Regions from separate parts of the Dermacoccus sp. GAS27A genome, predicted to be linked through region 1. Evidence: riboswitches for the same ligand, from Rfam matches in the RefSeq annotation. Region 1 holds a riboswitch; each other region holds the start of a gene.

The links. A riboswitch is a leader RNA that binds a small molecule or an ion and turns the genes downstream of it on or off. The one in region 1 is predicted to bind S-adenosylmethionine.
Region 2: linked by a shared signal. The riboswitch ahead of ABH936_RS01495 (bifunctional o-acetylhomoserine/o-acetylserine sulfhydrylase) and the one ahead of ABH936_RS00625 (homoserine O-acetyltransferase) in region 1 are both predicted to bind S-adenosylmethionine.
Region 3: linked by a shared signal. The riboswitch ahead of ABH936_RS05125 (MetQ/NlpA family ABC transporter substrate-binding protein) and the one ahead of ABH936_RS00625 (homoserine O-acetyltransferase) in region 1 are both predicted to bind S-adenosylmethionine.
Region 4: linked by a shared signal. The riboswitch ahead of ABH936_RS11635 (TauD/TfdA family dioxygenase) and the one ahead of ABH936_RS00625 (homoserine O-acetyltransferase) in region 1 are both predicted to bind S-adenosylmethionine.

Annotation. Positions count from the first base shown of each region.
Region 1 is NZ_JBIYDW010000001.1:144,256-149,264, forward strand. Features, by position in the region: gene ABH936_RS00610 (PAC2 family protein) at 1-3, shown strand, start outside; gene ABH936_RS00615 (EcsC family protein) at 131-817, shown strand; gene ABH936_RS00620 (hypothetical protein) at 1,091-2,029, shown strand; SAM riboswitch class IV at 2,119-2,227, shown strand; gene ABH936_RS00625 (homoserine O-acetyltransferase) at 2,262-3,434, shown strand; gene ABH936_RS00630 (universal stress protein) at 3,504-3,866, shown strand; gene ABH936_RS00635 (RNA polymerase sigma factor) at 4,161-5,009, shown strand, end outside.
Region 2 is NZ_JBIYDW010000001.1:342,438-347,446, forward strand. Features, by position in the region: gene thrS (threonine--tRNA ligase) at 1-1,549, shown strand, start outside; gene ABH936_RS01495 (bifunctional o-acetylhomoserine/o-acetylserine sulfhydrylase) at 1,716-3,029, opposite strand; SAM riboswitch class IV at 3,102-3,217, opposite strand; gene ABH936_RS01500 (GNAT family N-acetyltransferase) at 3,341-3,835, shown strand; gene ABH936_RS01505 (hypothetical protein) at 3,832-4,221, shown strand; gene ABH936_RS01510 (HIT domain-containing protein) at 4,305-4,880, shown strand; gene pgsA (phosphatidylinositol phosphate synthase) at 4,946-5,009, shown strand, end outside.
Region 3 is NZ_JBIYDW010000003.1:320,143-325,151, reverse strand. Features, by position in the region: gene ABH936_RS05135 (methionine ABC transporter permease) at 1-13, opposite strand, end outside; gene ABH936_RS05130 (methionine ABC transporter ATP-binding protein) at 10-1,083, opposite strand; gene ABH936_RS05125 (MetQ/NlpA family ABC transporter substrate-binding protein) at 1,080-2,087, opposite strand; SAM riboswitch class IV at 2,266-2,377, opposite strand; gene ABH936_RS05120 (neutral/alkaline non-lysosomal ceramidase C-terminal domain-containing protein) at 2,590-2,973, shown strand; gene msrA (peptide-methionine (S)-S-oxide reductase MsrA) at 3,041-3,688, opposite strand; gene ABH936_RS05110 (GNAT family N-acetyltransferase) at 3,842-4,903, shown strand; gene ABH936_RS05105 (hypothetical protein) at 4,900-5,009, shown strand, end outside.
Region 4 is NZ_JBIYDW010000010.1:125,241-130,249, reverse strand. Features, by position in the region: gene ABH936_RS11650 (FAD-binding protein) at 1-90, shown strand, start outside; gene ABH936_RS11645 (FAD-binding oxidoreductase) at 143-1,540, shown strand; gene ABH936_RS11640 (class I SAM-dependent methyltransferase) at 1,537-2,853, shown strand; SAM riboswitch class IV at 3,105-3,233, shown strand; gene ABH936_RS11635 (TauD/TfdA family dioxygenase) at 3,244-4,197, shown strand; gene ABH936_RS11630 (GNAT family N-acetyltransferase) at 4,401-4,973, shown strand.

The DNA.
Region 1 (5,009 bases):
TGAGCCCGCGAGCGCTTCTCGCCGGCCGTCGGTCTGAGCCGACGGCCACGCGGGCTTCGCAACGCTCGCCTGGCTGCGGCCACCCCTGCGGTGGCTTGCCGGGCCCCCGCCAACTTGGGAGGATCACCTCATGTTCGGATTCGGTCAAGACAAGAAGGCTCCTGCAGCCCCCGAGAAATCGTCGGGCATGCTCGACTCGACGGCCAACACCCTGGCGCAGCACCTCATCTCGGTGGGCATCGGGGGCGTGGCGACGTTCAAGTCGGCCCGCGCCGTCGCCGACGAGGCGATGAAGAAGGCGGGCTCCAAGGAAGCGGCGATGGACGACGTCGTCGCATCACACACGAAGCTCGCGGGCGCGAACGGCTTCCTCACCAACCTCGGCGGTTTCGTCACGCTCCCCGTGGCACTGCCCGCGAACGTCATCGGTTTCTACACCGTCGCGACGCGCATGGTCGCGGCAATCGCCGCCATCAACGGTCACGACGTCGACGACCCAGCCGTGCGCTCGGCGATCCTGCTCGACCTCATCGGTGCGGACGCGACGCAGGTCCTCAAGGGCCTCGGCCCGATGACGGGTGGCGTCGCGACGAACGTCGCCACGCGCAAGCTGCCGCCGGCGGCGCTCGCCGTCGTGAACAAGTCAGTTGCGTTCCGTCTCGGCTCGCAGGTGGGGCGTCGCTTCCTCACGCGCATTCCGCGCCTCATCCCCGTGGCGGGCGGCTTCATCGGTGGCGGCCTCGATGTCGTCCTCATCCGCAAGATCGCCCAGTCGGCGCGTCGCGACTTCGTCGCGCAGATCCCGCCGTCAGCCTGACGTCGCCCTGATTCCACCCCGAACGCCACTCGTCTTCGACGGGTGGCGTTCGGCGTGAACGGGCCGGTTCGGCGATGTGTCGTCTGTGCGCATCAACGGGCTTCCGGGCGACGATCTGACGGGCCGCGAACCCCCGCCTGGCCTTGCTCGAACGGCCCACTCACCCACAGGTGTGACGGCTACGGCCCGTTTCGCGGTCCGCAGGATGCCTCGTCCACAGGTTTGTGGCTCGTGGTCAGCGCGCGGGTGGCGTCATGGGTTTCGCTGGGGGGCATGAAGACAACAACACGACTCAAGGGCCTCAGCGCCCTGGTGGCAGCCCTTCCCGATCTCGTCGGCTCCGAGGGGGCGGGCGCCGTCATCGTCCTGTTCGAACGTGACGGTGCGCTCGCGGGGGTGCTCGGCTGGGCGGACGATGCGTGCGACGGGGAGACGGCGCACATGCTCGACGTCGTCGCTGAGCGGCGCGCGACGATGGGTGCGCAGGCCGCCATCGCCATCGCCTATCGCTGCGAGCCGGGCCGCGTCGACATCGCGGCCCTCGCGAAACGCATCGAGCGCCGCGTGCCGCTGCACCACGTCCTCGGTGCCAGCGACGAGCACTGGTGGGCCATCGAATGCGAGCTCGGCTGCTGTGACGGCGCGATCCACGAGATCCCGTCCCTGTCAGAGCAGACCCGCGAGCAGCTTCGCGACGTCCGCCGCGGCGGCGAGGCCATGGCCGCCACCGCGCGCCCCGTTCCCAGCGTCGTCGACGTCCGAGCCGCCTGGGCACGGTTGTGCGACGTCCCCGACACCGCGTCGGGCACCCGGCGACGCTCCCGCAGCGCCGACCTGCAGGTGCTCGCCGACGCTGTCGTCGATGGCCCGACGCGCGATGAGATCCTCCTGTGCGTCGCACCCGAACTCTTCCGTCTGCTGAGCCCGGGCACGCCGCTCGGCGAGCCCGGCCCGCCGATGACGAGCGCGTGCCTGCGAACTTGGCTGCCGCTCGTGCCGCGCCACGGCCGCGCCGCGTGGAAGGCCCTCGAGGCCGCCGCGACCTGGCGCGAAGGCGACCTGCGGGGAGCCGGTGCGTGCGCCGCGGCGTCGCTGCTCATCGGGCGGACGTCATTGGGGCAGCTGCTGCGCGACATCACAGGCACGGGGTTGTCGTACGAGCAGGCCGTCGGTGCGCTCCACACGAAGGCTCGGCAGAGTTCCGTCGCCTGACGAGCGTGCCGGTTGTGGGAGCGCGCCACATCGTGGACGTCGCCGCGCGGGCGATGGAAGCCGCGGGCAGGGCCGCCTACTGTGTCGCAGGTCAAGAGTTTCAGTGACACAAGCCCCGGCTTGCTGAGCGGCAACCCTCCCTCGCGGCGGGGTGCCCCGGGTGACGACAGGGCCGCCCGTGGGCGGCAAGCGCGAGAGGTGGGTTGCGACCCACCTCGGAATCGAGGACGTCATGGTTTCGCACCGTCGCCTCGCCGTGGCCGACCCCGCGGCGCCCCTCACCGACGGCGGGTTCAACCCGCACGCACGTGCCGTCCACATCGGCACCCTGACGCTGGAGAACGGCGCCGCCCTGCCCGACGTCGTCATGACGTACGAGTGCTGGGGCGAGCTGAACGACGACGCGAGCAACGCCGTCCTCGTCGAGCACGCCCTGACCGGAGACTCGCACGTCGTCGGGCCGGTCGGCCCCGGGCAGCCGACGGCGGGGTGGTGGCCTGGTCTCATCGGCCCCGGCGCGCCCCTCGACACCGACGAGCTGTTCGTCGTGGCGATCAACGTGCTCGGCGGCTGTCGCGGCAGCACGGGCCCCATGTCGCTCGCACCAGACGGCCGGGTGTGGGGCGGGCGCTTCCCACACGTCAGCGTCAGGGATCAGGCGCGCGCCGAGGCGCGGGTCGCCGACGCTCTCGGCATCGCGCACTTCCACACCGTCATCGGCGGCTCCTTCGGCGGGATGCGCGCCGCGGAGTGGGTGGCGACCTTCCCGCATCGGGTGCAGCGCGCCCTCGTCGTCGCGAGCTGCGCGGCGGCGGGCGCCGACCAGATCGCGTGGGGGCACACGCAGGTGCGGGCAATCGAAGCTGACCCGGATTTCCGGGGTGGCGGCTACCTCGAGCAGGGCGTCTTCCCGACGTCGGGGCTCGGGCTCGCCCGCCAGATCGCGCACACCTCCTACCGCAGCGCGCACGAGTTGCAGGAGCGGTTCGGGCGCGAGTCGCAGGGAGCGGACCGCACGCTCGACGGCGGCCTGTTCGCCGTCGAGAGCTATCTCGAGCACCACGCCGCGAAACTCGTCGCGCGGTTCGACGCCATGAGTTATGTGCGGCTCACGCAGGCGATGGCGACGCACGACGTCGGCCGCGGCCGCGGCGGCATCGAGCCTGCGCTCCGGGTGTTCGGGGGTGAGCTCGTCGTCGCCGCGGTCGACTCCGATCGGCTGTTCCCGGTCAGTGCCTCCGCCGACATCGTCCGGGCTCACGGGCGCGGACGGCTGCGTCTCATCCACTCGCCGCACGGTCACGACGGTTTCCTCATCGAGGCCGACCAGATCGCGGCGCTCGTGCGCGAGGTCATCGCTCGGCCGCTCACGGCCGAGGCGGGCCGCGTCCGTCCCGTGGCGTGACGGCGGGCGCTCGCGGCACCTCGGGTAGCGTGTGAGCCGATCGCCACAGTCGCAGAACAGGGGTTGCGCATGTCCGTCGTCGTCAGTTTCGCTCCGGGCCCGGAGGGTGAGGCCGCGGTGGCCGAGGCCGTGCGTCAGTCGAGTGTGCTGGGGCGCCCGCTCGTACTCGTCTCGACCGTCCCGAGCGACGACGCGCGCGCTGCCGCGCTGGAGAGTGCGGACGCGGTCGGCGGCCGCGTCGTGCAGGTGGAGGAGGGCCAGGACGCGGTCGAGGTGATCCTCGACGAGGTGGCCGAACTCGACCCGGCGCTGCTCGTCATCGGGCTGCGTCGCCGCACGCCCGTCGGCAAGCTGATCCTCGGTTCGAGCGCTCAGCGGCTGCTGCTCGACGCGCCGTGCCCCGTCCTCGCGGTCAAGCCCACAGCGCACTGATCTCGCGCTGCTCCCAACCCCGGCCTGACGCGCTTGCGTCAGGTCGGGAACACCCGCGCACGCAGGGGCGTTGAACCCCGTGATTCTGCGGTTCTCGACCCAGAGTTCTATAATGGTGAAAGAAGCGACGCGGGGGATCGAATCAGGCACCACGGTGCCAGGCGAGCTCAGGTGAGTCTCGGGCAACCGGCTCTCGTCGGATCCCGCCCCCGTGGTTCGTCTCTTCCCTCGTACGAAGCGCTCGGCGCGCGATTGCGCCTGCCCGATGCGTTGTGCACTCTCGGAAGGTAGTTGGTGACCTCAGTGTCCGAAACGGCTCAGACCCCCGCGCTTCCCGCGGACATCGACCATCCCGCGGTCATTGCTCTGTTCGAGCAGGGGCGCGCGAGCGGCACGGTCGACAGCGTGGTGCTGAAGACCGCCCTCGAAGAAGCGAAGATCTCCATGGCCAAGCAGAAGGCGGTGCTGAAGGCGTTGGGGGCCGAGGGCATCGAGATCGTGCTCGACGAGGTTCACGCGGCCCAGGCCGTCGCCACGACGACCGGGCGCAAGAGCGCGGCGAAGAAGTCGACTGCCAAGAAGACGGCGACGAAGACCGCTGCCGCGAAGAAGACCACCGCGGCCAAGACGACGACCGCGAAGAAGGCTGCCGTCAAGAAGACGGCGGCGAAGAAGGCCGTAGAGGCGGAGACCGACGTCGAGCTCGACGAGATCGTCACCGCCGACGGGGCGAGTGAGGCCCCCGCGAAGAAGGCGGCCGCCAAGAAGACCACCGCCAAGAAGGCGACGGCGAAGAAGGCCACCGCGGCCAAGTCGACGATCGCGAAGAAGACCACCGCCAAGAAAGCATCCGCTGGCGAGCCGGACGAGGTCGTCGCCGAGGACGTCGAGATCGACGACGTCGTCGTGACGGACGTCGAGGCAGGCGCCGAGGAGGTCGACGAGGCGAAGAAGCCCGCCGGCGAGGCCGAAGACGAGAAGGGCGGCTTCGTCCTGCGTCCGGGTGACGAGGATGACGCGCCGGCCCAGCAGGTCGTGACGGCGGGTGCGACGGCCGACCCGGTCAAGGACTACCTCAAGCAGATCGGCAAGGTCGCCCTGCTCAACGCCGAGCAGGAGGTCGAGCTCGCGAAGCGCATCGAG
Region 2 (5,009 bases), 200 kb from region 1:
CAAGTGCGAGCTCATCGGCCTCAAGGGCAACGCTGCGAATGCGGCCGAGGGCGCGGAGGCCGAGGTCGGTGGCGGTGAGCTGACGATCTACGACAACGTCCGCCGCGACGGCACCGTCGCCTGGGGCGACCTGTGCCGCGGCCCGCACGTGCCGTCGACGAAGGTGCTCGGCAACGCGTTCAAGCTCATGCGTTCGGCCGCCGCGTACTGGCGCGGCAGCGAGAAGAACCCGCAGCTGCAGCGCATCTACGGCACTGCGTGGCCGACGAAGGACGAGCTGAAGGCCTACCTCGAGCGCCTCGCCGAGGCCGAGAAGCGCGACCACCGCAAGCTCGGCGCCGAGCTCGACCTGTTCAGCTTCCCCGAGAACATCGGCCCCGGCCTGCCCGTGTTCCACCCCAAGGGCGGCATCATCAAGCGTGAGATGGAGGACTACGTCCGCCGCCGTCACATCGAGGAGGGCTTCTCCTACGTCGGCACGCCGCACATTGCGAAGGAAGACCTCTTCTACACCTCGGGTCACCTGCCGTACTACGCGGACGGGATGTTCCCGCCCCTCGACGTCGACGGGCAGAACTACCGCCTCAAGGCGATGAACTGCCCGATGCACAACGAGATCTTCCGTTCGCGTGGGCGCTCCTACCGTGAGCTGCCGCTGCGCTTCTTCGAGTTCGGCACGGTGTACCGCGACGAGAAGTCGGGCGTGCTCTCCGGTCTGACGCGCGTGCGCATGATCACCCAGGACGACTCGCACAGCTACGTCACGCCCGAACAGGCGCCGGGGGAGATCAAGCACCTGCTCGACTTCATCCTCGGCCTACTGCGCGACTTCGGCATGAACGACTTCTACCTCGAGCTCTCGACGCGCGACGTCGACGGCGACAAGAAGGACAAGTTCATCGGCACCGACGAACAGTGGGACATCGCGACGAAGGTGCTGTCGGACGTCGCGCTCGAGTCCGGCCTCGAGCTCGTGCCGGACCCGGGCGGTGCCGCGTTCTACGGCCCGAAGATCTCCGTGCAGGCGCGCGACGCCATCGGCCGTACCTGGCAGATGTCGACGATCCAGTACGACTTCAACCAGCCCGCTCGTTTCGGCCTCGAGTACCAGGCGGCGGACGGTTCGCGTCAGCAGCCCGTCATGATCCACTCGGCGAAGTTCGGCTCGATCGAACGCTTCCTCGGCGTGCTCGTCGAGCACTACGCGGGCGCGTTCCCGGCGTGGCTCGCGCCGGTTCAGGTGCTCGCCGTGCCCGTCGCGGAGGAGTACTACGACTACCTGCAGGACGTCGCGACGAAGCTGCGCGAGGCCGGCGTGCGTGTCGAGGTCGACATGAGCGACGACCGCTTCCCGAAGAAGATCCGCAACGCGTCCAAGTCGAAGGCGCCGTTCATCCTGATCGCCGGTGAGGAGGACCGCGACAACGGCGCCGTCTCGTTCCGTTTCCGCGACGGGTCGCAGAAGAACGGCGTGCCGGTGGCCGACGCGATCGCCGAGATCACCCGCGTCATCACCGAACGTCAGAACACCGACCCGACGGCCGGCTGACTCCTGCCTCGACGACGACGCGCGCCCCCGAACCTCGCGGTTCGGGGGCGCGCTCGTGTGTTGGCATGTGCACCCGAGGGCCGGCGTTCGACACGGCCGGATGACCACGCTCGGGGTACGAAACCCGGCTGCGTCACCCGTCGCGGGGACCCACCTCAGCGCATGGTCATTTCGCTGCGGCGAAGCCCTTCTCGAGGTCGGCGATGATGTCGGCGGAGTTCTCGATGCCGACGCTCAACCGCACGAGGCCGGGCGTCACGCCGGCGCCGCGGCGGTCCTCGTCGCTGCCCTGGGAGTGCGTCGTCGACGCAGGATGGATGGCGAGGGAACGGACGTCACCGATGTTCGCGACGTGCGAGTGCAGTTCGAGGGCGTCGACGAACTTCTTGCCCGCCTCGACGCCACCGGCGATCTCGAACGACAGCACGGCGCCGGAGCCGGCGGGCAGGTAGCGGTCGGCGAGTTCCTTGTAGGGGCTCGACGGGTCGGAGGCGTAGAACAACGCTTCGACCTGCGGCTGCGACTTCAGGAACTCGACGACCTTCTTCGCGTTCTCCACGTGTCGCTCCACACGCAGCGACAACGTCTCGAGGCCTTGCGCGATGAGGAACGCGTTGAACGGGGAGACGGCCGCGCCGAGGTCGCGCAGCAGTTCGACGCGCGCCTTGAGGATGAAGGCGAGGTTCGCGCCGAGCGGCGATCCGACGCCGAGGTCGCGGGCGAACACGAGACCGTGGTAGCTCTCGGACGGCTCGTTGAACTGCGGGAACTTCGCCGGGTCGGCGGCGTAGTCGAACGTCCCGGCGTCGACGAGCACGCCGGCGATCGACGTCCCGTGCCCCCCGAGGTACTTCGTCGCGGAGTGGATGACGACGTCCGCGCCATGCTCGATCGGGCGCAGCAGGTACGGCGTCGCGACGGTGTTGTCGACGAACAGCGGCACCCCGGCGTCATGCGCGACGTCGGCGAGGCCGCGCACGTCGAGCACCTTCTGGTCGGGGTTGCTCAGCGTCTCGCCGAACAGCAGCTTCGTGTTGTCGCGGATGGCGCCGCGCCACTCGTCGAGATCGTTGATGTTGTCGATGAACGTCGTCTCGACGCCAAGCCGCTTGAGCGTGTACTTGAGCAGGTTGTACGTGCCGCCGTACAGCGCGGACGACGCGACGATGTGGTCGCCGGCCTGCGCGACGTTGAGGATGGCGAACGTCGTCGCCGCCTGACCCGACGCGAGCAGCAACGCCCCGACGCCGCCCTCCAGCGCGGCGATGCGGTCTTCGACCGCCTGCGCCGTCGGGTTGCCGATGCGCGTGTAGATGGGGCCGAGATCCGACAGGCCGAAGCGGTTGGCCGCGGTCTCGGCGGAGTCGAAGACGAACGACGTCGTCTGGTAGATCGGCAGCGCCCGGGCGCCGGTGTCGCCGTCGACGTTCTGGCCGACGTGGATCTGCTTGGTCTCGAAGGCCCAGTTCTCGGAGCTCATGATGATGTCCCTCTCGAGGAGTGCGTGGACGCACGGGCGGCGCACCGTACGTGTGGTGCCCGAAGGGGAATCCCTCCGCGCTTGCCCGGACGCGCTCGGCGCCGGGCCAGGTCGTCACCCGGAGCACCCCGCCGCGGTGGGAGGGTTGCCGGCCAGCAAACCGGGGTTTGACGCTGGCGCTCGTGACCTGCGGCCACTCTAGGCCGGGTGGTGTCATCAGGCGGGAATGCTGTCTCACATTTTGGTCGCGGCCCCGTGCTGACGCGACGCACCTACGGGCGACGACCCTCATGCCGTGCTTGACTGTTGCCATGACACCGACGATCGTCCGCGCGCGCCGCGAAGACGCGTTCGCCTGCGCGGCGCTGCGTCTGCAGATGGACCTCGAGGCGGGGGAGAGCAACCGCCCCGGCTTCATCGCCCAGTACGCCGATCACTGGCTCGCGCACTACGACGATCTGCCGACGTGGCTCGCCTCGAGTGCTGACGGGACGGCTCTCGGCATGGTGCAGACGTCGCTCGTGCACCGGCCCCCCGCGCTGGCGCGGCCGGCGCAGCCGTCGCTCTACATCGCGGTCGTCTTCGTCACGCCGTCGGCGCGCGGCCAGGGCCTGGCCGAGCGGATGCTGCGGATCGTCGACGCCTGGGCCGACGCGCACGACGTCGCGCGAATGATGCTCAACGCCCGTCCGCGTGCCCGCAGGCTGTACGAACGAGCCGGCTTCGGCCCGCCGGACGAACGTCACATGCAGCGTGTGGCGCCGTTCGGCCTCGACGCCCGCCGCGATGCGGAGCGTGCGTCATGAGCGACGACGTCATCTGGGCGCTCGATCAGCGAGAGCGCTGCATCGCCTGCCCGTCCAAGCCGGTCGCGAACGCCGTCGTCCTGCACCTCGGTGCTGACGGCGCCCTCGCGCGCGACGCTGTCGAGCAGTGGGCTCGTGACGGCGTCATGGCCGCCTCGGTCGCATGGCCGGGGGCGGCAGCCGCCCTCGATGACGACGACTGGCTCGACCTCGAGGACGCCGTCACGGGCCTCGCCGGGCTCGCGAGCATCGTCGCCGTCGTCGGTGACGGCGACGCGGCCGAGGTCGCGCGGACGTTGGCGGGCCGTGTCGGCGACGTCGCGCACGCGGGGGAAGCCGATCGAACCATTGTCCCGGCGCGTCTGCGCGAGATCGCGGCGGTCTGAGACCGCTCACCCGGGGGTGCGTGGTGCGCGCGAACCCACCCGCGGCCGCTGCGTCGAGGCAGGCGGGGCTCTAGGATCGGGCCATGGTCGACGAGTTCAACGCTAATTCGCAGGACGACATCCTCATCGAGCAAGGCGGCGCCTTCGCGGGTGAGGCCGACGGGTTCGGGCGGCTGTGGACGCCGCACCGCATGGCGTACATCGAGGGTGAGCGTCCGACGAAGGACGCCGGCCACGGCTGCCCGTTCTGCGCGTCGCCGACGAAGACCGACGCCGACGGCCTCATCGTCCACCGTGGTGAGCACTGTTTCGTCGTGATGAACCTGTTCCCGTACAACCCGGGCCACCTGCTCGTGTGCCCGTACCGTCACGTCGCCTCCTACATCGACCTCACCGACGACGAGACCGAGGAGTTCACGAAGCTGACGAAGGCCGGGGTGCGTGCCCTGAAGGCCGCGTCGAACCCGGGCGGGTTCAACCTCGGGATGAACCAGGGTGACGTCGCAGGTGCCGGCGTCGCCGCGCACCTGCATCAGCACATCGTGCCGCGCTGGGGTGGCGACATGAACTTCATGCCGATCATCGGGCGCACCAAGGCGCTGCCGGTGCTGCTCGAGGACAGCCGTCAGCGCATCGTCGCGAACTGGCCGAACGACTGACATCGGGCACCACGGGCAGTGCGCTGCCTCGAACGGGTATATCGAACCGCTACAGTTGAACCACCATGCTCAACAAGTACGCGCGCGCGTTTTTCTCCGCCATCTTCCGGCCCATCGCCCAGCTCCTGC
Region 3 (5,009 bases), on a different contig from region 1:
TTGCGGGCATCATGCGGCGACCTCCTCGACGTCGGCGGCGAGACGCAGTTCGTCGAGCACGGTGGTGACGGCGGCGTCGTCGCCGCGCAGGGCGAGCGTCAACGTCGTCAGGGTGTCGTCCTTGAGCGGTGTGAGGCCGCCGTGCACGATCTCCGGTTCGACGCCGTGTGCGGACATGCGGGCCAGGACACGGCCGAACTCGCGCGGGTCGTGAACCGTCAGCGTCGCGAGGCGCCCGTCGTGGGCAGCGCGCAGCCGGGCGCTCTCGCGTGCGTCGGGCACGTTCCGCAGGGTGGCGTCGACGAGGCGGCGCGTCGCGTCCGCCTGCGGCGCGCCGAGGACGTCGACGGTGCGCCCGGACTCGACGATCCGCCCGGCCTCGAGGACGACGACGTCGTCGGCGAGTTCGCGCACGACGTCCATCTCGTGGGTGATGACGACGATCGTCACGCCGAGCTCGTCGTTGACGCGGCGCAGCAGCGCGAGGACGTCCTTCGTCGTGTCGGGGTCGAGCGCGGACGTCGATTCGTCGGCGAGCAGGATCTCCGGGTTCGTCGCGAGCGCACGGGCGATGCCGACGCGCTGCTTCTGCCCGCCGGAGAGCTCGTCGGGGTAGGCCCACGCCTTCTCGGTGAGCCCGACGAAGCTGAGCAGCTCGGTGATGCGCGCCTCCTGGCGCGCCTTGTCCCAGTCGGCGACCTCGAGGGGGTAGGCGACGTTGGCGTACACCGTGCGCGAGCGGATGAGGTTGAACTGCTGGAACACCATGCCGATGCGACCGCGCAGCTCGCGCACCTGCTTCGCGGACAGCGACGCGAGGTCGACGCCGTCGATCTCCACGTGGCCGCGCGTCGGCGTCTCCAGGCCGTTGATGAGACGGACGAGGGTGCTCTTGCCGGCGCCGGAGAAACCGATGACGGCGACGATGCGTCCGCGCTCCACCTGCGTCGTGATGCCGTCGAGAGCCGTCACCTGGCTCTTGCCGCGGGTGAACGTCTTGCCGACATCGTGGAAGGCGACGGCGGGCGGGGTGTCACTCGCCGGCGCGGCGGCCTTCGTCAGTGTGGGGGAGGGGCCCGTCACTTCGATCCCTTCGCCTTGATCTGGGCCTCGAGCTTCGCGAGGATGCCCTGCACGTCGGAGGCGGAGTTGTTCACGAGGACGCTCGTGCCCTTCGTGCGCTCCTCGATGAGCTTCTCGACGCTTGGGTCGTGGTAGGCCTTGACGAACTTGGCGTAGTCGGCGTTGTCCTTGTCCGCGGCGCGCGCGACGACGACGTTGATGTACGGCTTCGACGAGGCCGCATGCGGGTCGTCCTTGAACAGGGCCTTGCTCGGGTCGAGCTTCGCATCCGCGGCGAAGTTGTTGTTGACGATCGCGCCGTCGACGGACGGCAGCGCAGCGGCGGTCTGCTCGGCGTTGACCGCTGTGACGGTGACCTTCGAGGCGCCGGCGTCGATGTCGGCCGGGGTCGACAGCGAGGTGCCACCACCCTTGAGCTTCAGCAGTCCGGCGCTCTGCAGCAGCAGCAAGGCGCGTGCCTGGTTCGTCGGATCGTTGGGGATGGCGATCTTGCCGCCCTGGGGGAACTGGCCGACGCTCGTGTGCTTCTTCGAGTACAGCGCCAGGGGAACGATGTAGGTCGCGCCGATGGGCGTGAGGTTCTGCTTCGCCTTCGTGTTGTAGTCGGCGAGGAACTGCAGGTGCTGGAACTGGTTGAGGTCGACCTGGCCCTCGGAGAGCGCGGGGTTGGCCTGGGTGTAGTCCGAGAAGTTGACCGGTTCGAGGTCGAGACCGTACTTGTCCTTGCCCACCTTGACGAGCTGGTTCCAGTACGGGTCCGACGCCTCCGTCGTGCCCACCTTGAGGTGGGTCAGCTTGTCGTCACTGCTCCCGCCGAGCACCTTGGCCCCGATGCCGGCGGCCAGCGCGACGACGAGGACGCCTGCGCCGATCGCGACGTACTTGCCGGTGTTGTTCTTCGGTTTCGGGGGCAGGGCGCTCGCGCCGTTCTCGGCGCTCGTGGCGTCATGCGTGGAGGAGGCGGGCGTCGAGGTCTCGTCGGCGGGGGTGTGCTTGTCGGTCATGATCTCTCCTGGTGAGGCGGCAAGGATGCGAATGCGCGGAGCTGGCGCGGATGCGCGGAGTCAGCGTGAAGGCGGGAGCGCCGGGGTGGGGCGCGGTGCGCGGTGTCGTGCGGGGCATACCTTTCGCGGCCTGGGCAGCGCAACGGAAGGCTCACGAGGATGCCGTCACGTTGGGTGCCGAGCGTGCTTGCCGCGTGGTCGACGCGGCCGGGTCATCACCTGGAGCACCCCGCCACGCGTGTGAGGGTTGCCGTCCGACCAGCCAGGGCTTTGCATCGGATCTCTTGACCAGCAGCGAGATTAGAGCCGCGCACGACAAAGCGTCAAGTTGTGGCACTGGAGATGAGACGTGGGCGAAGATTGTGACGTGCGACACGCGGGGTGGCTGATGCGGCGTCTTTCGCCGTCGAGGCTCGGGTGAGTGATTTCTTCACACCGCTTGGACGATCGTCTAGGTGGGTGATGAGTGTGACGTCGGTCACGCGCCGAGGGCCCCGGCGTCGTGTTCGACGACGTCCCACCCGGGCAGCACTTCGGTGACGTCCTGACCCAGCCGGACGCCACGTGCTCGGCTGGTTCGAGCGTGCGGGCGGTCTTCCGCGGCGGCCACCCGAAGAATGACTTCCGCACGATGGACACGTTCGTCAAGGTGCAGCGTCAGGTCGGCTCGTCGTGGGTCGACGTCCCCGACGACCACGACTGGGACACCTCGAACGTCTGGTCGCGCGAGGGAGTCTCGTACTCGCGATGCACCGTGGAGTGGCGCATACGTCGCGGCACGCCCGCAGGCACGTATCGCCTCGTGCAGCAGGGCAACTGGAAGAACGGCTGGAACGGCAAGGTCAGTGCCTACACCGGAACGAGCCGGGCCTTCCAGGTGCGCTGAGACGGCCGGTGCGCCGCGGTGGCCGGTTGATCGGCCACCGGCTCAGCGGCCGCCGTGCATGTCGTCGTCAGCGTGGCGGGAGGACGTCCGTCTGCGCGGGCAGGTCGGCGACGCCGACGGGGCACGTGACGCCCTTGAAGCCGTGGTTGCAGTAGCCGCCAGGGTGCTTGGACAGGTACTGCTGGTGGTACAGCTCCGCCGGCCAGAAGGGGCCCGCCTCGTCCGCCGGGCGCATCTCGGTCGTGATGGCGCCGCGACCCGCGTCGTCGAGTGCCTCCTGGAAGAGCGCGGACGTCTCGCGGGCAGCGCGCTCCTGCTGCGGCGTCGTCCAGTAGATCGCCGAGCGGTACTGCGTGCCGACGTCGTTGCCCTGCCGGTTCGCGGTCGTCGGGTCGTGGTTCTCCCAGAACGCCTTGAGCAGCTCGCGTTCGGACACGCGCGACGGGTCGTAGGCCACCATGACCGTCTCGGTGTGGCCCGTGCCGCCGCCACAGACATCTTCGTATGTCGGCTCGGTGGCGTGGCCGCCCATGTACCCGACGGCCGTGGTGACGACGCCCGGAATCTTCCAGAAGATGCGTTCGGCGCCCCAGAAGCAGCCCATCGCGACGTACAGGGTCGCCGAGCCGTCGGGCAGTTCGGAGAACATCGGCACGTCGAGGACGTCGTGCAGGTCGCTCGCCTCGGGCGTTCGGGTGTGCTTTCGAGTGAACATGAGGTGCCTTTCCTCGGGTTCCGAGACAACACCGCCGGCGGTCGAGGCATTCCGGCCCGAGCCTCCGCCGGCATGAACGGGTTGTCGCACGATCCAGGCGGACGCGCCGAAAAACCGGTTGCGTACGCAGCTGGTGCTGAGTGCAATGTCGCCATGCGCATTCGTCAGATCGGCCCGTCCGCCCCGCTGTTCGACGCCTGGGCGCAGGTGTTCATGACGGTGGGCCACGAGCAGTGGGGCAAGCACACGACCGCCTACCCCGCCGACGAGCTGCGCGCCATGTGGGGCAAGGAATCCGAGACGCGTCATGCGTTCGTCGCCGTCGAGGGGGAAGCCTCGTGCGACGACGACGCCGTTGGGGGAGCAGCCGACATCCAGGATGATGGCGTGGACACAGCAGCTGGCGTCGTCGGTGCCGCCGAGCTCGTCCTGCCGCGCCGCGACAACACCCGCCTCGCGTTTCTCCACCTCGACGTGCTGGCTCCCGCGCGACGACGGGGTGTCGGCTCGGCGTTGCTCTCAGCCGCGGAGGAGATCATGCAGGACGAGGGACGTACGACGGTCCTCGTCGAGACGCAGACGCCCGTCGGCCAGCCTGACGCCGCAGGCGCCTTCCTCGCTGCCCGAGGGTTCGCTCAGGCCCAGACGTGCGTGCGCAACGCTCAGCGTCTGCCGGTGAGCGACGCCGTCGCCGCACAGATGCGTGCCGCCCTCGCGTTCGACGACGAGTATGTCGTCGAGACGGCCGTCGACGACCTCCCGTCGCAGTGGCTCGAGGAGCGGGCCCGTTTCGGAGCGATGATGTCGACCGACACCCCGCTCGGTGACGTTGCGATCGAACCGGAGACGTGGGATGCCGCGCGGGTGCACGAGCTGTTCGACACCGCACGCGCTCAGGGCCGACGCGTCGTCGAGGCCGTGGCGTGGCACCGACCGAGCGGGCAGATGGCCGCGTTCACGCACGTCAGCGTTCCCGCGGAGACGCCTTGGATCGCCTACCAGGACGACACCCTCGTCGACGCCGCGCACCGTGGGCGCCGGCTCGGCTACCGGGTCAAGGCTGCGGTGTCGCTGCTGCTGGCGCAGGTCGCGCCGGGCGTCGAGGTGCAGCGCACCTGGAACGACGAGACGAACACCCACATGCTGCGGATCAACTCCGAGCTCGGCTACGAACGCGAGGGCACGATGATCGAATGGCAGAAGAGGCTTGCATGAGCCCGTCCGGTGCGCCCGTACGCGAGGTGCTCGGCATCGAGGTGACGCACGAGCAGCTGCTCCAGTGGCGCGCTTGGACGATGCCGGTCGATCAGCCGTTCGTCGT
Region 4 (5,009 bases), on a different contig from region 1:
GCCCTCGACGGCGAGGCGCGTCGGCATGACCCGTCCGGCATGTTCCGCAACGCCTGGGTCGAGCGGTTGCTCGGGAATGATCCGGCCTGATTTGATGCTGCAGCCGGGGCAGGCGTAACTTCCTGAGACGTGGAGAGCATAGATGTTCGATAAGAAAAAACAGCCCAGTGTGGAACTGGCCGGTGAGGCCGCTCACGCCTCTGCCGTCGCGCAGTTGAGGGCCTCCTTCGAAGCCATCCCCGCCGGCGCCACGGTGCGCCTCGCGAAGAAGACCTCGAACCTCTTCCGTCCGCGTGAGAAGGCGAAGGTGGGCCTCGATGTCAGCGGCCTGACGGGCGTCATCAGAATCGACGCCGACGCTCGCACGGCCGATGTCCAGGGCATGTGCACGTACGAGAACCTCGTCGCCGCTACCCTCGAGCACGGCCTCATGCCGCTCGTCGTCCCGCAGTTGCGCACGATCACCCTCGGCGGCGCCGTGACCGGCCTCGGCATCGAGTCGACGTCGTTCAAGAACGGGCTGCCGCACGAATCCGTCCTCGAGATGGACATCCTCACCGGCACCGGCGAGCTGCTCACCGCCTCGCCGACCAACGAGCACGCCGACCTCTTCCGCGCCTTCCCCAACAGCTACGGCAGCCTGGGCTACGCAACGCGTCTGCGCATCGAACTGCAGCCGATCGGTGACCTCGTCGAGACGCGCAACGTGCGGTTCGCGAGCGTCGCAGCCATGACGCGAGCGATCGACGCCATCGTCGAGACCGGCGAGTGGCAGGGCGAACGCGTCGACGGCCTCGACGGCATGATTGTCAGCAAGGACGAGGCCTATCTCGTGCTCGCCAACTTCTTCCCCGAGACGCGCCGCCGCCCGAGCGACTACACGGGGCAGAACATCTTCTACAAGAGCATCAGTGAGCTCGACCGCGACACCTTGAGCGCGCACGACTACATCTGGCGTTGGGACACCGACTGGTTCTGGTGCTCCGACGCGTTCTTCGCACAGAACCCGAAGGTGCGACGCGTGTGGCCGCGCAAGTACCGTCGCAGCGACTTCTACCACCGCATCGTCGGGTGGGAGAACCGCTGGGGCTTCGCCGCGAAGATCGACGAGATGCGCGGCGAACTGCCGCGCGAGCGCGTCGTGCAGGACGTCGAAGTGCCCCTCGAACAGCTCGAGACGTTCATGCCGTGGTTCGACGAGCACGTCGGCATGACGCCCGTGTGGGTGTGCCCGCTGCGCCTGCGCGGCGACGACGCGTGGCCGCTGTACCAGCTCGAACCGAACCGCACGTACGTCAACGTCGGGTTCTGGGGCACCGTCGCCATCACCCCCGGGCGGTCTGACGGCGACGTCAACCGCGACATCGAGGCCGTGCTGCCGACGATGCACGGCCACAAGTCGCTCTATTCCGACGTCTACTACGACGCCGAGACGTTCGAAGCGCTGTACGGCGCAGCCGAATACCGCCGCATGAAGACGAAGTACGACCCGCAGGGCCGCCTTCTTGAGTTCGCTGACAAGATGAGGACGCACGCATGAGCCAGACCACGACCGCCACCCCCCTCGTCGCCCAGGCCGTCCAGGCCGTGTTGGAGGAGCCGTTGCCCTTCCGCATCACGGCGTACGACGGCACCGACATCGGCCCGCGTGACAGCGACATCGCCGTGCGTGTCGAGAGCGAGGAGGGGCTGCGCTACCTCCTCAGCGCCCCTGGCGATCTCGGCCTCGCCCGCGCCTATCTGACGGGCACGCTGACCGGCACCGGTTTCCACCCTGGTGACCCCTACGAGGTGTTCAGCCGCATCAAGCGTGACGTGCGCACGAAGCAGCTGACGCCGAAGGGCGTTGCGTCGGCGCTCGCGCCCGTCGTCAAACAGCTGGGGCCGAAGGCGTTCGTCCACCCGCCGCTGCCCGAGGTCGAGAACGAGCCCCGCTGGAAGCGCCACCTCGCCAAGGTGAACCCGGTGGGCCGCGCCGCCGACTCGATCAAGCACCACTACGACGTCTCGAACGCGTTCTACGAGAAGGTGCTCGGTGAGTCGATGGCCTACACGTGCGCCGTGTTCGACACGCTGGACGACACCCTCGAGGACGCGCAGGAGCGCAAGTTCGCCCTCGTCGCCGACAAGCTCGACCTGCAGCCCGGCCAACGGCTGCTCGACGTCGGCTGCGGCTGGGGCGGCATGGCGATGCACGCCGCTCGCGAGCGCGGCGTCCACGTCATAGGCGTCACCCTGAGCAAGGAACAGGCCGAGTGGGGTCAGCGCGCCGTGCGTGAGGCGGGCCTCGAGGGCCTCGTCGAGATCCGCCACGGCGACTACCGCGACGTCACCGAGACGGGCTTCGACGCCGTCAGCTCGATCGGCCTCACGGAGCACATCGGCGTGAAGAACTACGCCAACTACTTCTCGTTCCTGCACTCGAAGCTGCGCGACGGTGGCCGCCTGCTCAACCACTGCATCACGCGTCGCGACGACTCGGCATCGGCCAAGCCGGAGCCGTTCACCGATCGCTATGTCTTCCCCGACGGCGAGCTCGCCTCGCCGGGGCGGCTCATCAGTGGGTGCCACGACGCCGGTTTCGAGGTTCAGCATGACGAGAACCTGCGCCTGTCGTACGCCCTGACGCTGCGCGACTGGTGCCGCAACCTCGAGGCGAACTGGGATTTCTGCGTCGCCGAGGCGGGCCTGCCGACCGCGCAGGTGTGGGGCATCTACATGGCCGGTTCACGCCTCGGGTTCGAGGAGGGCTGGCTGCACCTGCACCAGGTGCTCGCCACGAAGACGACCGACAACGGCGACAACGGCGGCTACCCGCTGGGCTCGCACTGGGCGTCGCGTCGGCAGGGTTGACCTGTTGCGCGCACGGTGACGGCCGACGACCTCGACGAGGTCGTCGGCCGCTGTCGTGTGCCGGGCATCGCCCCGGGCCAGCGACGGCGGGTGAGATGGCGGATCGCGAGCACTGACTCGCCCCGTAGCAGCCGTGTCGTGATGCCGCGCACGGTGCCGGGCGTGGTTGGAACCCGAAGGCGCGTCCGGTGCCCGGGCAGCCCCTTTGCATAACTCGCTATTTTGAATAGGTGAGTGCTACGTTATGCGTGGGTCACGAGCCCCGGCGCGAAGTCTCGGCTGGCCGGGCGGCAACCCCCATGCGAACGCACACGGTGCGCCGGGGTGCCCCGAGTAACGACCCGGCCGCCCGTCGACCGACGCGGCGGCAAGCGCAACGAAGGGTCTGCCATGACACTCCTCGACACCACGCCCGACACGAACGTCGACTCCGCGAGCGGCGCAGCGGCGCGCCACGGCGGCACCGTCGCGACGCCCGGGCTGCGCATCGAACGCCTCGGCCCGGCGTTCGGCGCAATCGTCCACGGCGTCGACCTCGCGCAGGTCGACGACGCGATAGCGTTCGACCTGCGCCGCGCGCTGCTCGCGCACAAGGTGCTCTTCTTCCGCGGTCAGGACGCGTTCGACGACGACGCGCAGGTGCGCCTCGGCAACCTGCTCGGTGAGCTGACGGCGGGTCACCCCGTCGCGAGCACGCACGAGCGCAAGGAGATCTACTCGATCGACTCCTCCGACCCCGAGTTCTCGTTCTCCGACGAGTGGCACACGGACGTCACGTTCATGAAGGAGCCGCCGGCCATCAGCATCCTGCGCGCCGTGACGCTGCCCGACTACGGCGGCGACACCTCCTGGGCCGACGCTCAGGCGGCGTACGACTCGCTGTCGAAGCCGTTCCGCGGCCTCGTCGACCAGCTCATCGCCGCCCACGACGGCAACCGCGAATGGGGCGCGTACCTGCGCAAGCATGGTGGGCAGGAATGGAACGGCAAGGTCGTCACCGAGCTGCCCGTCGTCGAGCACCCCGTCGTGCGCGTCCATCCCGAGACGGGACGGCGTGGGCTGTTCGTCAACCCCGGTTTCACCTCCCACGTCGTCGGCGTGTCGCAGGCCGAGTCGCGGGCGATCCTCGACGCGCTGTATGCGCACCTGACGCAGCCCGAGCACACGATCCGTCACCGCTGGGCGCCCGGCGACGTCGGCATCTGGGACAACCGTGCGACGTCGCACTACGCCAACCGCGACTACGTCGACGCCAACCTCGGCCCGCGCGCCATGAGGCGTGTGACGGTCGGGGGCGACAAGCCCGTCGGCGTCAACGGGCTGACGGGTGGCGCGGCCGCCTGACGGTGCGAACTGACATGACGCGGTGCGGGTCTCTGGGGCCCGCACCACGTCGTCATGTACCCCACTGCGATTTTCGTCCCCCTTCGCGAATCCCGTCCACATCGGCGAATCCTGTCCCCATCGGCGGTTTGCGTGCACATTCGTCCAGCCGGCCGTCGGGAAAATCAGTCGCCGGGGGCGTCGCACGGTGATGGAATGACGGGATGCTGACGCTCATCAGGCCCGACGCCGCTCGCTACGACGACTGGAGGGGCGCGTTCGACGAGTTCGGCGCGTCGCCGAAGGACGGCACGGGCTATCGTCGCGACGACATCGTCGACACGTCGCGCGCCGGGTTCGACGCCTACCTCGCCGATCGTGCGCGCCAGGGCGATACGACCGTCCCGCCGCCTGAGGGATTCGTGCACTGCAGCTATTTCTGGGTGTTGGACGGCCCGCGGGCGGGGGAGGGCGACATCGTCGGATTTCTGGCCCTGCGTCACACCCTCACCGAGGTGCTCTATGAGGCGATCGGTCACATCGGCTACTCGGTGCGTCCCAGCGCTCGTGGGCGGGGCGTCGCCAAGGGCGCGTTGATGCTCGGTCTCGACGAGGCGCGGGCGCTCGGCATCGAGCAGGTGCTGGTGTGCTGCAGCACCGAGAATCCGGCGTCACGCGCCGTCATCGAGAAGTGCGGCGGGCAGTTCGAGGACGTCCGCTCCCACCCCGCGTTTCCGGGCGAGACGCGTCGCTACTGGTTCGGCTCGCCGCCGTGGCCGCAGGGCCCGACGGCCTGACGGCGCCTACGTCGGCTGCGAATGTGACCGAGAATC